Regions from separate parts of the Halobacillus amylolyticus genome, predicted to be linked through region 1. Evidence: riboswitches for the same ligand, from Rfam matches in the RefSeq annotation. Region 1 holds a riboswitch; each other region holds the start of a gene.

Evidence for each region. Region 1 has a riboswitch for S-adenosylmethionine ahead of metE (5-methyltetrahydropteroyltriglutamate--homocysteine S-methyltransferase). Riboswitches for the same ligand answer to the same signal wherever they lie in the genome.
Region 2: another riboswitch for S-adenosylmethionine. It lies ahead of ssuE (NADPH-dependent FMN reductase); the one in region 1 lies ahead of metE (5-methyltetrahydropteroyltriglutamate--homocysteine S-methyltransferase).
Region 3: another riboswitch for S-adenosylmethionine. It lies ahead of MUO15_RS00860 (YezD family protein); the one in region 1 lies ahead of metE (5-methyltetrahydropteroyltriglutamate--homocysteine S-methyltransferase).

Annotation. Positions count from the first base shown of each region.
Region 1 is NZ_CP095075.1:1,955,578-1,959,845, reverse strand. Features, by position in the region: gene ppc (phosphoenolpyruvate carboxylase) at 1-729, shown strand, start outside; gene MUO15_RS10135 (YdhK family protein) at 1,066-1,647, opposite strand; SAM riboswitch class I at 1,893-2,004, shown strand; cobalamin riboswitch at 2,080-2,284, shown strand; gene metE (5-methyltetrahydropteroyltriglutamate--homocysteine S-methyltransferase) at 2,429-4,268, shown strand, end outside.
Region 2 is NZ_CP095075.1:1,640,569-1,644,836, reverse strand. Features, by position in the region: gene MUO15_RS08615 (YjcZ family sporulation protein) at 161-358, opposite strand; gene MUO15_RS08610 (YjcZ family sporulation protein) at 566-682, shown strand; gene MUO15_RS08605 (GNAT family N-acetyltransferase) at 917-1,369, shown strand; gene ssuE (NADPH-dependent FMN reductase) at 1,830-2,375, opposite strand; SAM riboswitch class I at 2,502-2,610, opposite strand; gene MUO15_RS08595 (YkvI family membrane protein) at 2,870-3,940, shown strand; gene MUO15_RS08590 (CdaR family transcriptional regulator) at 4,102-4,268, shown strand, end outside.
Region 3 is NZ_CP095075.1:149,303-153,570, forward strand. Features, by position in the region: partial or broken gene MUO15_RS00850 (5-methyltetrahydropteroyltriglutamate--homocysteine S-methyltransferase) at 1-567, opposite strand, end outside; gene metC (cystathionine beta-lyase) at 683-1,888, opposite strand; gene MUO15_RS00860 (YezD family protein) at 2,038-2,205, opposite strand; SAM riboswitch class I at 2,360-2,467, opposite strand; gene metH (methionine synthase) at 2,584-4,268, opposite strand, start outside.

The DNA of each region.
Region 1 (4,268 bases):
AAAGAGTCGGAACAAGCACACAACCGTGAGGAAATGTGGGAACAAGCCATGGAAGAGATCGCGAACGTCTCTCTAGAAAAATACCAATCGCTTGTCTTTGGAGATAAAGACTTCCTAACGTATTTCAATGAAGCGACTCCGCTTCAAGAAATTAGTGAATTGAATATTGGTTCGCGTCCTATGAAACGGAAGGACAGCATGAAGTTTGAAAACTTAAGAGCGATCCCATGGGTATTCGCCTGGACCCAAAATCGCCAGCTAATTCCAGCGTGGTATGCTTCTGGTACAGGATTGGTAAACTATGCCTCCCAAAGTGATGATCACTTAAAGCAATTGCAGCAAATGTATGAGAACTGGCCTTTCTTCCGCTCCACCATTTACAATCTGCAAATGGCTTTAACCAAAGCAGATATTCACACAGCCAAAGAATATACGGCTCTAGTGAATGATCAAGTTCTTGGTGAACGTATCTTTCAAACTATCGTTGAAGAATACAATACGACGAAACAGGTTCTCTTACAAATCACAGGTGATCACGAACTTCTCGACCAGCAGCCTACGATTCAGGAATCGGTCAAGCTGCGTAACCCATACGTTGATCCATTGAACTTCTTACAAGTAGAACTTATCAAGGATCTTCGTCAAAAAGGAAATGAAAATGAAGATACACTCACAGAAGTATTACTCACGATCAGTGGTATTGCGGCAGGTTTGCGTAATACGGGTTGATCTTGATAGGGAGCTGTCGGTCTAAGGCCGACAGCTTTTTTGATTAGGGAAGCATACCTTCTGTTTTGGTCAAAATCTTAACTATTTCGGTTAGATTCCTGAGAAATTTTGTCAAAATCCTACCTATTTTGGGTAGAATCATCGAATATTTGGGTAGAAACCAAATGAATTTGAGTAGAATAATTCTTCTGGTGTTACAATGCCCGGACGTAACCACTGAAAATAATGAACATTTTTCTTAGCTTAACTTCTTTTACGTTTAAATTAAAAAAGCTTATCCAGTTTAGGAATAAGCTCTTTAGGTGTGTTGAAAAGTCCGTTCATTTTGTTCAAATGTTATTCAGCAGATAATTCACTTTTTGTTACCCATTTATGGTTGGTTACTTTCTCACCACCAGCAGTTGGGGTATAGGTGATCATATATACTATTGTTTGTTGGGCAGATTCAATTTCGGCAGTGGCCCCGTCCATGCCTTCCATATGTGATGCATCCAACGTAACCTCTGTTCCGGGTTTTAGCTTTTCTTCACCGGCGTCTTCAATTTCTTCATGAATGACCCATTTATGATTTTCAACTCGCTCACCGCCAGTAGTAGGTGTGTAAGAAACAGCATAGGCGATAGTATCGTAGGCGCCGGTTATAGTTGCTTCAGCACCCTCCATTCCTTTCATGTGACCTTTTTCGATCATTACTTGACTTCCAACTTCATAGGTTGGATTCTCTGCTGCTTCCAAATCATCAGGGACTGCACCTGAACTGGAGTGGTCCATTTCCATATGTTCATCAGAACTGGATTCCATGTTTGTGTTTTCTTCATTTTCCGTCTGGCTCTGCTCTTCACTATCACTGGCACATGCGGCTAGCAGCAATGCAGAGGTGAGTAGAATAATTCCCATCATTATTTTTTTACGCTTCATGTTCATCCTCCTTTAAAATTACTTAGATTAGGGACCTTATCAGCAATGGCAAAGCATTTCCTTGTACAATACCCCTGTATAGTATATAGGTAAACTGTTTTTTATTATTCGTATCATTTTACTGGCTAAGCACAAGTTGGATTTTTTATATACATTAAGAAATGGATATTATATTTTATATTGTGTGAAAATATTGACAGTTCTTTCCCTCCATGCTAGTATGCCTTTAACCAATTAAATTGAAACTCTTATTCAGAGAGGCGGAGGGACTGGCCCGATGATGCCCGGCAACCTGTCAGCGTTTAGTCGTTGATAATGTGCTAATTCCAGCAAAGCAAATGCTTTGGGAAATAAGAGGGGTACGCATGTGTAAGCCTCTCTAAATATGGAGAGGCTTTTTCTTTTTTAATACACATACATGCATAGAAAACTAGATATGTTGATTACTCAGGTGTTGTCTAGGTGAAAAATCTATTCAACTTAAAAGGGAAGCTCGGTGAAAATCCGACACGGTCCCGCCACTGTAAATGGGAGCTACCTGCAAGAAATGTCACTACCTTTTTGTTAGAAAAGGATGGGAAGGCGCAGGGGAGTGAAGATCATGAGTCAGGAGACCTGCCTGAGGCAATGCACTAAACCTACGAGGTATAGGGGGGTGTTATGAGCGTAACGTGTTCAGGCTGTTTTCACGGTTTGAATTTGGCAATGCTGCATGACTATCTCTCTTTATAAAGGGAGATTTTTTTATTTAGCTGGAAAAAACTTAAATGGAGGAATGAGAATGACAAAGGTATTAAGTTCAACGATTGGTTATCCAAGAATAGGCGAAAAGAGAGAGTGGAAAAAAGCACTGGAACAATTTTGGAATGGAAACATAACTGAAAGTGAATTTTTGTCAGAAATGGAGACGCTAAGGACAAACGATTTGCAAAAGCAACAGGACATTGGGAGCGATCTCATTCCTATTGGTGATTTTAGTCTATATGATCATGTGCTTGATACGGCAGTTATGTTTGGTTTTATACCCAACCGTTTTAAGCACAAGGGCGGGGAAGTGCCAATAGACTTGTATTTTGATATCGCCCGAGGGAATCATGAAGCAGTGGCATCTGAAATGACCAAATGGTTCAACACAAATTATCACTACATTGTACCTGAGATTGACTCGGATGCTCAACCAACACTTACGGAGAATCGACTGTTACCTTACTTTTTGGAAGCCAAAGAAAAACTAGGTATCATAGGAAAGCCAGTTATACTGGGACCTGTTTCATTTTTAAAATTAGCGAAAGGTTATGAGCAGAAAGATTTTAAAAAGCTACTGAAAAGACTTGTTCCTCTCTACATACAAGTTCTTTATGAGCTGGAAAGAGCTGGTGCTGAGTGGGTGCAGGTGGACGAACCTATTCTGACAACACCGATGACCAAGGATGATTTACATCTATTCAGGGAAGTATATGACTCTATGCAAAACGGTGTTTCAAGTGTAAAGATTCTTCTCCAAACGTATTTTGAATCCGTTGATCATTACCAGGAGGTCGTTTCCCTTCCAGTTGCTGGGATAGGCCTTGATTTTGTCCATGATCAGGGAGCTAATCTAGAATCACTGAAAAAGCATGGCTTTCCTAAGGATAAGTATCTCGCAGCCGGGGTAATTAACGGCCGCAACATATGGAGTGAAGATTTAGACACAAAATACGCACAACTTGAAAACATACTTTCAAAAGTTGAAAAAGATCGGCTCATCGTACAGCCTTCTTGCAGTTTGTTACACGTTCCAGTAACTGTAACCACCGAAGAGGATTTAGACCCTGTCATAAAAAATGCACTATCATTTGCTGATCAAAAACTTGAAGAAGCGACAGTGTTAACAGAAGGTCTAAACCATGGTAGACATACGATTGAAAAACATATAGAAGAACGTACTCGGTGTATTGAATTACTTTGGAAGTCTTCGAGCAGAAATCTAGAAGATGTTCAAAAAGAAGTGGAGTTATGGAAAGATATTGAACCAAAACGTCCAACCCACTATTCCAGTCGCCAGAAAATACATCAAGATTATTTCGAGCTTCCATTATTGCCAACAACAACGATTGGCAGTCTCCCACAAACGAAAGAAATTCGTCAGGCACGGCTGAAATGGCGAAGAGGGGAGTGGTCTGATGAATATTATCAATCGTTTATTGAAGACAACATTTCCGAATGGATTAAACGCCAGGAGGAAATCGGGCTTGACGTCCTCATACATGGCGAGTTTGAACGTAACGATATGGTAGAATTCTTTGGTGAAAAACTGGATGGGTTTGCCTTTACCAGATACGGATGGGTTCAGTCATACGGCTCCCGCTGCGTCAAACCTCCCGTCATTTATGGAGATGTGTCTCTCACAGAACCGATGACAGTCAAAGAAATCACATACGCTCAATCTCTAACCAAAAAACCTGTGAAAGGTATGCTTACTGGTCCTATCACCATCTTAAATTGGTCGTTTGTCCGTGAAGATATCAGCAAATTTGAAGTTACTAAACAAATTGCCTTAGCCCTGCAAAAGGAAATTAGTTTTTTAGAAGAAAATAACATTAACATGATTCAAGTGGATGAACCGGCTTTACGAGAAGGCC
Region 2 (4,268 bases), 320 kb from region 1:
CTTGAATCCAATGGGGCACATGGGACCTAAATTATGAAATTGATTCAAACAGCCTAAATAAAAAATGAGGATCCTTGTAATGGATCCTCATTTTCATATATTACCCGACCTTATTGTCAGTTTCGATGTTAAGGTGTTCGGTTTTCAAGATTAAAAACGATTATGCGCATGCAGCCCCACCGATGATAATTAGTAATATGAATAGTACGACAATTAGCGCAAATCCATTACCACGAGGTGCAACAGCCGGTTTAACTACAGGCTTTGGACACCAAGGAGCACCAAAACCACCGCCTAATCCTCCTACGTTATTGCCATAGCCACCGTATCCGCCAAATCCATTACCGTAAAAACCCATGTTCATTCCTCCTTTAGTATTATTCATAATAATTTATGTTTTTAACTGGATCCTGTCAGTGCGAATGTCCCGTCTTCTAACCTAATTCTTAATAAACATCGAATCATACTAAAGGTTGCGCCCACATATGTAAAAATTGGGACATTGTCCATGTCGGAATTACCTGACATACATACAGTAGGAACAAATGGATATGGAGGTGTTGTAATGAGTGCAGAAGTCGAAGGTGTTGGCTATGGTGCCGGTGGAGGATTTGCCTTTATTGTAGTTTTATTTATCCTACTCATTATCGTAGGGACTGCTTTTGTTGGTGGTGTCTACTAAGACAACTAAAACTTGGTGTTTACCCGAACTGTAGAATAGCGGTACCATAACAGGCTGTCGAATCCTTCGACAGCCTGTGGTGTTTTTCAACACCCTTTTTTGGGTTCTTATGAATAAATTAAACCACGTCCGAAGCTGCCGTTATGAGAAGGGGAATTACTCCCGAAAATTTATAATATTCCTTAGTCAAATAAACTTCATTAGCATATCTGTCAGCAAAGGAGGGAAAGGTAGATGTCAATTAGAAAGGCTACTTATAGTGAAACACAAAAGATACTTGGACATTCTCTGGAAGTATTAAAGGAAGCGACCATGGGGTATGTTGACCCAGTACCGGATAAGGTACAGCAAATGGTGGCCCCATTTTTATTAGACGGTGGATATTACCTTGTTGACTGTCATAATAATGTGATCCAAGGATGGATTGGTGTAGGAAGGACAACTGACTACTATACTGATGAAATGGTCATGTTTATTCCAGAAATTTACGTTCTTCCACAGTACCGCAATCAAGGAGTAGCAGAAAAGTTATGTAAAGAAGTAGTGAGACACTTAAAAGATGAAGGATACAAAAAAATTCAATTGAACGTATTTTCGGGAAACCATGTAAAACATCTTTATCAAAAACTTGGGTTTCAGGAAGTTTCCACACTGATGGAATTAAAGTTGGATGGTGATTCCAGTTAGCTAATACTGGAAAAAAACATTTGTTAATGTGCATCTTCAGGTAAGTTTATAGAAATAGAAGCCACCCTGTTTACAGTTGAAGGTGGGGTGACTTCTTAACCTATTATAATGCCCGCAAAGCCTTTTAAAGGACTGCAAGAAAAGGGGGGATGCGGTGCACGCTCACTTGGAGAAACGGTGCAGAGGTATTTTATTCTAAAACACCACCGCAAAATTTTAGGATTCCAATGCACTACAGTATTTTTTCAGTTAAGATTTAAATTTTTAAGGCTCTTGATCTGAAGACACAGAACTTCCGTGGACGAACCATCGAACTCCCTCTTCGTCCTTTATTGTGTGGTCTCGACTGGCCCGCTTTTCCACAGTCTCGCGTATTTCCCTCGGCTAACTGCTAATCTTTCCTTTTCTGTAGGTCAAAAAATCACCCTAAATAGCCACAAACTTTTAAAAAACAAACATGTTAAAAAGCTATTGGAACTTGATTTTTAATAACCTGAAGGAAATACACTAGCTGTTTCTTTAAGCGTTGGTCGCAATCCTCATTCGTAATCGGCTGTACCGGGTTGGATTTGTCGATCTGATGATCAAGTAAATAGACGCCTTTCAAATTTTGCCCTTTTAACGTGGCAAGCAATGGTTTTAACGCATACTCAATCGCGAGCAAATGAGACTTGCTGCCGCCGGTCATAATAGGGAAGACTGGTGTGTCCTTTAACACATCCTGTGGCAGTAAATCAATTAAAGCTTTAAGAATTCCAGAGTACGACGCTTTATATACAGGGGAAGCAACAATCACTCCTTTTGCCTGTTGAATCGTTGTTGCAATTTCCTCAATCGCCTCACTATCGTAGCGTGCATAAAATAGGTCCTCCGGCGACACATTGCGGACAGAAATCTTCTCTGTGGATAGTCCCTCCTGATCCACCAATTGTGCTAAATAATTTAGTACAAGCTCTGACCTTGATTCCTCAGAAGGACTTCCAGATAATAATACAATTTCACTCATATGACATCTCCCTTTCCTAATAAATGCTGGATTATTTTACGTTTCATTCACTGACAGCCATCATCATTATCACAATAAAAACCCTCTTTTCTTTAATGAGAAAAGAGGGTTAGCTATAAAGTGCCGCTCTTATCTCCCAAGATAAAGATCTTGCTGGACGGAGCACCTTTCTGACAACAGTCAGAGGTTGCTGAAGCTTCACAGGGCCAGATCCCTCAGCTTCTCTAGATAAGCTTATTAAATTTGAGTCTAATCTTAATATGAGTCACCTAATAATGTCAAGGTTAATTTTGAAATAAATTCTGAAAAGTGCGTTTATTAGATAGGGGGGTAGCTTGTTGAGTTAAGAGGAGTGCAAGGGTTTATATGTAACAAGAATCTCTCTCGAAACCAATAGATTACGAGACTTATTAATTTTGTCGAAAATTGACAAGTCTGATAAACTTAATTCATGATAATTAGTGTAAGGCCTTTCAAAGGAGAGAACGTCAACTATGAAAAATACTCTGCGAATTGCTGGTGCTTATGTCGGCATTATTATTGGAGCAGGATTTGCTTCAGGACAGGAAATTGTCCAGTTTTTTACAAGCTTTGGTCTGTGGGGGATTATCGGTGCGGTGATCACGATATTTTTGTTTGCCTTTATTGGAATGCAACTTATACAACTAGGGGCAAATCTACAAGTCTCTTCTCATAAAAAAGTCATTCGCTACATTTGTGGTAAATATTTAGGACCTGTAGTTGATATTACACTGACATTCTTTTTATTTGGGGTGGCCACGATCATGGTAGCTGGGAGTGGGTCGATATTCGAACAGCAATTTGGCACTTCACCGGTTATCGGCAATATCCTTATGGTAATTCTAGCGATATTAACGCTCTGTCTTAATACGGATAAGGTGATTTCGGTGATTAGTTTAATCAGTCCCTATATGTTAGCGTTGATTATCATCATCACCATTTATTCCTTTTTCACTAGTGACGCAAATCTAGCAGAATTGGAAAGTATTGCTTTAACACAACCATCTGCGGCTTCGAACTGGCTGCTAAGTGCATTGCTATATGTTGCCTTCAATATTGCGGTCGGCTTTTCGATGATGACACTTATCGGTGCGACCACGAAGGATGAAAAGTCGGCTGGCAAGGGTGCTGTCATCGGTGGGATTTGCCTTGGTATTTTAGTCGTTCTCATCAATTTAGGAATCTATGCGAATATCAATCAATTGCAAGGAGTTGACATGCCAACATTGGTGTTAGCTTCCGATATTTCACCTATCGTTGGTATCCTGATGACGATCGCTCTGCTCTCGATGGTCTTTAATACTGCAGTCGGCATGCTATATTCTTTTACCGCACGTTTTGTACAACCTGACACCACCAAGTTTAAAGGTTCGGTCATTGTTATCGGACTTCTCTCGTTTGCAGCAAGTCTTGTAGGATTTACGGATCTGGTCAGCACAGTCTACCCGTTAATGGGCTATCTCGGATTTGTGTTAATTGCAGCAGTAACTGTCTCTTGGATCAAGTCTAGGAAAAAATCGGCACTCGTTCTGCGCGAAGAATAGGGTGCCGTTGGCTAGTGGTGAACATTCGAACAAGCTTTATAAACTTGAGGGGTAAAGGCCAGAGTAGCGGGGCACCGTTTCTCTGGCTTTCCTTTTACCTTGAAAAGTCACATCACCAACTAGGTTAAAATAAGAAGGTCTAGCATAAGGAGGAGAAAGATATGGAGCTTACAAAGCAACTTGGAGAAGAAATCATTTCACGGCTTTCACAATATATCGATGTTCCAATTAACTTAATGGACCCGAGTGGAAAAATCGTAGCCAGCACCGATGAATCCCGTTTTGATCAATTGCATGGAGGGGCGCAGAATGTGATTGACAGTCAAGA
Region 3 (4,268 bases), 1.8 Mb from region 1:
AAACAGGGACCAGGCTGTGTCGTCTAACTGTAGATAGCGACAACCTGCATCATAGAAGGCACGAATTGCTTTTTTGTATGCCAAAGTTAAATCATGAATAAATCCTTCTATAGTATCATAGAATTCTTCAATTTTTTTGCCTCTAAAGAAAAGCATATTAGGACTTGGTATTGTGAACTTTGCTGTATGTGACCCAGCAATACTATGAAGAAACTTGTAATCCTCGAGCATAGGGTGATCAGTGAAATCTATCTTACCCGTGACCTCAACTCCATAAGCTTTGGTAACTATATTATGGAATTCCAGTCCTTTTTCCGGGACGAATCCTTCGACGCCGTCTAAACCTTCGAGGAAATCAAAATGCCACCAAGCCCGACGAAAATCGCCATCTGTTACAGCTTCAAGACCGATTTCTTTTTGCTTTTCTACGATTCTAACAATTTCCGCATCTTCAATTACACGCAATTCTGCACGATCAATATCACCAGCTGCTTTTTGAATACGTGCTTTTTCAATTCTTTTTGATCTTAATAGGCTTCCTACCTGATCCGCTCGAAATGGGGGAGTGTCTTTGCTTTGTTTCTTAACGCTGGAGTTTCGCTATTACTCATAATTATTCCTTCTTCCATTAATGATTTATTTGATGACTCTAAACTTACAAGTTAAATGTACTGCAACTGAATCAACCCCTATGTTTTAATAAAATACGTTTCTCCTTTCTCAATTGGGTGGCTGCCTCTAGGGCTTGATCGATATCCTCGATTAGATCATTTACATGCTCGAGTCCAACAGAGAGCCTAAGCAGTCCATCGGTAATTCCCCTTGCTTCTCTTTCTGTTTCAGGCATAGCTGCATGTGACATGGTGGCAGGATAGGATAGAATCGACTCCACTGCACCAAGACTGACAGCAAAAACAGGCAGGCGAATATGTTCAACAAATGCTTTCGCTGCTGCTTTATTAGGTAACCGAAAAGATAGAAGTGCTCCAGACCCTTTCGATTGCCGTACGTGTATAGGATGACCAGGGTGAAAGGATAGACCAGGATAGTAGACTTCACTAATTAAAGGGTGATCATTAAGATGGGTTGCTATTTTTAGTGCTGTATCCGAAGATTGTGTCAGTCGAGCACCTAATGTTTTGATCCCTTGAATTAAATGGTAGGCATCCTGTGCGCCTAAAATCGAACCAAATGAGTTTTGAATAAATGCTAATCTTTCACCAAGTTCTTCATTCTTAGTTACCGCCAGGCCCGCAATAATATCGCTGTGACCAGATAAAAATTTGGTAGCACTATGAAGGACAAGATCGACGCCAAATTGAAGCGGGTTCTGGTAAAGAGGTGTCATAAAAGTGTTATCGACAAAAGTTAGACAACCATGTGCTTTGGCTAATTTTACGATTCCTTCTATATCTGTAATATTTAAGCAGGGATTAGAAGGGGTTTCTATATAAATAACCTTTGTATTCGGTCGAATTTCACGGCATGTTTCGTTAAGGTCGGTCATGTTAACAAAGGTGTGCTCAATATTGAATTTTCTCAATACTTCTGTGATCAGACGATACGTTCCACCGTAAACGTCCTTTGAGATTAGGACATGGTCACCTGAAGAAAGGAGCATAAATGCAGAAGAAATAGCTGCCATCCCTGATGCGAATGCTAATCCTGTTTTACCACCTTCCAGGTTTGCAATGGTTTGTTCCAATGCTTGCCTTGTTGGGTTGCCTGATCTGCTGTAATCATATGGACCAAACGTATCGAAGTTTTCCTGATGGTAGGTGGATGACAAGTAGATAGGGACGTTCACGGCCCCTGTTTTATTTTCCTTATTTCCATGAGTTGAAGCGTGAATGAATCTGGTTTCCAGTTGATCTTTGTAAGAACCCATAGTAAGTTTTCCTCCCTGTCTAAAGTTCAAGAGATTTGTATTATTAAAATTAACTCTTCCATCAAAAAGGCACCTTTATATCCCGATCGTTATCGAAAATAAAGATGCCTTTAGTTGACTAATCAGCATGAGCAATATTCAGTTTTGAGCTAATCATTGTCTTTGTTAGATTTTTTATTTAGTGGATAACGTTTTTTTTCTGTGTAATCAATTTGTGTAATTTCCCCATCATGTACCGTAATGGCTACCGAACCATATTCTATGTTCTCTAAGGCTGAAACAATGTCATTAATCTTTTTTTCGAGAGTACTTTTCATACCATTACCTCCTGCTTGCAAATTAATGTAAGATGTAATTCGCTGTATCTTTTGCCTTTGGTAAGTCCAATCAGCAAGATAAACATTTACTAAAAATCAAAATAAAAAACCTCTTTCCGTAATAAGAAGAGGTTAAGTAGAACGTTACTTTCTCTTCTTATCTTTTCAAGCCTGCACGGCTTGCTGGAATTGGCACAGTACTTAGTTAAAGTCTGCTGCCGAGGTTTCAATGGGCCAGTCCCTCCACCTCTCTGGATAAGAAAAATCGTTATCAATTTGATTATCCTATAATTTACACGTATTAACATTCCTTGTCAATCATTTAATGCAAAAATTTAAATTATTCTAAAATCAACAGGGTATTGCTACTCATATCTCTTAATGCACATTGAAATAACGCGCTTCAGGATGAGCAAACACAATGGCCGTTACCGAGGCCTCTGGTTCCATCATACATTCCTCTGTCAATTCGACCCCAATTTGTTCCGGTCTAATCAATTGAAATAATTTTCTCTGATCCTCCAAATCCGGGCAAGCTGGGTAACCGAAAGAATACCGCTGTCCCTGGTATTTAGCTGAAAAACGCTCTTGCATCGTAAAGTCTGTCGGATCAGGGAATCCCCATTTATCACGCATAAGTTGATGGATGTGTTCAGCCAATCCTTCTGCCGATTCTAATGCCAATGCCTGCAGGGCGTGGCTTTTCAAATATTCTCCCTGTTGTTTCATGTCCAGAGAACGCTCCCTAATCCCTTTTCCAGCTGTTACAGAGAAGAATCCTACGTAGTCCACTTCACCGCTTGAGACTGGGCGCAAATAATCAGCTAAACAAAGATAGGGATCACGGTTTTGGCGTGGAAAAGTAAAACGTTCGATGATCGTTTGTTGATCAACGGAGTCATATATGATTACATCATCCCCATCGGATTGAGCTGGAAAGAATTGATAAAGTGCAGACGGCTGAATCCAATTCTCTTTTTGCGCTTTTACAAGTAATTCATCGACGACCTCTTTTAGTTGAAGTGCTTTATTATTTTTCTCTTCCAGCAACTTTGAGAATTTACCCTTTAGCCCCAAATGATGTCCAATCAGCATCTGCATATTAATAAAAGGCTCAATATGAGCAACCGAGTAATCTCGTAAAATGTGCAGTTCAAAATCGTGCGGTTGATAAACCGGAACTGTCTTAGATACTTTTGACACCGGCTTTTCGGCTACAGCTGTTGCCGACTGAGCTTGAGCTTTGACATGACTTCTAGCTATAACTTTTGCTTGTTTTTCTTGCTGTTCGCGAATGAGCAGCTCACGATCCTCCAGATCACTGAGCCGATTCGATAGAGCAAGTCCGTCCATGGCATCTTTTGCATAAAAAACGGATCCATCATATTGTGAGGCGATTTTTGTATTGGTAAACTTCCTTGAGAGGGCAGCGCCTCCTACCAATATCGGCAATTCGATTTGTTGCTGCTTCAAATCCTGAGCAGTCAAAACCATTTGCTGAGCTGACTTTACAAGCAAGCCCGACAACCCAATGACGTCTGGCTTTTCTTCGTGAATATGTTTGATTAAATCGGAAGGGGTTACTTTGATGCCCAGATCGACGACGTCAAAACCATTGTTGCTTAAAATAATATCCACGAGGTTTTTACCAATGTCGTGAACGTCGCCTTTAACCGTGGCCAAAAGAATTTTCCCTTTTTTATTTGACGTGTCGCCTTTTTCCATATGTGGCTCAAGGTAAGCGACTGATGTCTTCATGACTTCTGCACTTTGCAAAACTTCAGCGACAATGAGCTGGTTGTCGTTGAATAAACGCCCTACTTCAGCCATGCCAGCCATAAGTGGACCATTGATGATTTTTAATGGCGTCGGATAAGTTTCTAGTGCCTTCTCAAGGTCGGGAATCAACCCTTCCTTTGTTCCTTCCACCACATAATGAGCTAATCTTTCAGGTAGATTCATTGTCGAAGTTGGTGCTTTTACTTCCTTTTTCTTTCCTCTGTAGAAAGCTGTAAATGTAGCGAGTGTAGTATCAGTCGTTTGAAAAAGAAGCTCATTTGCTT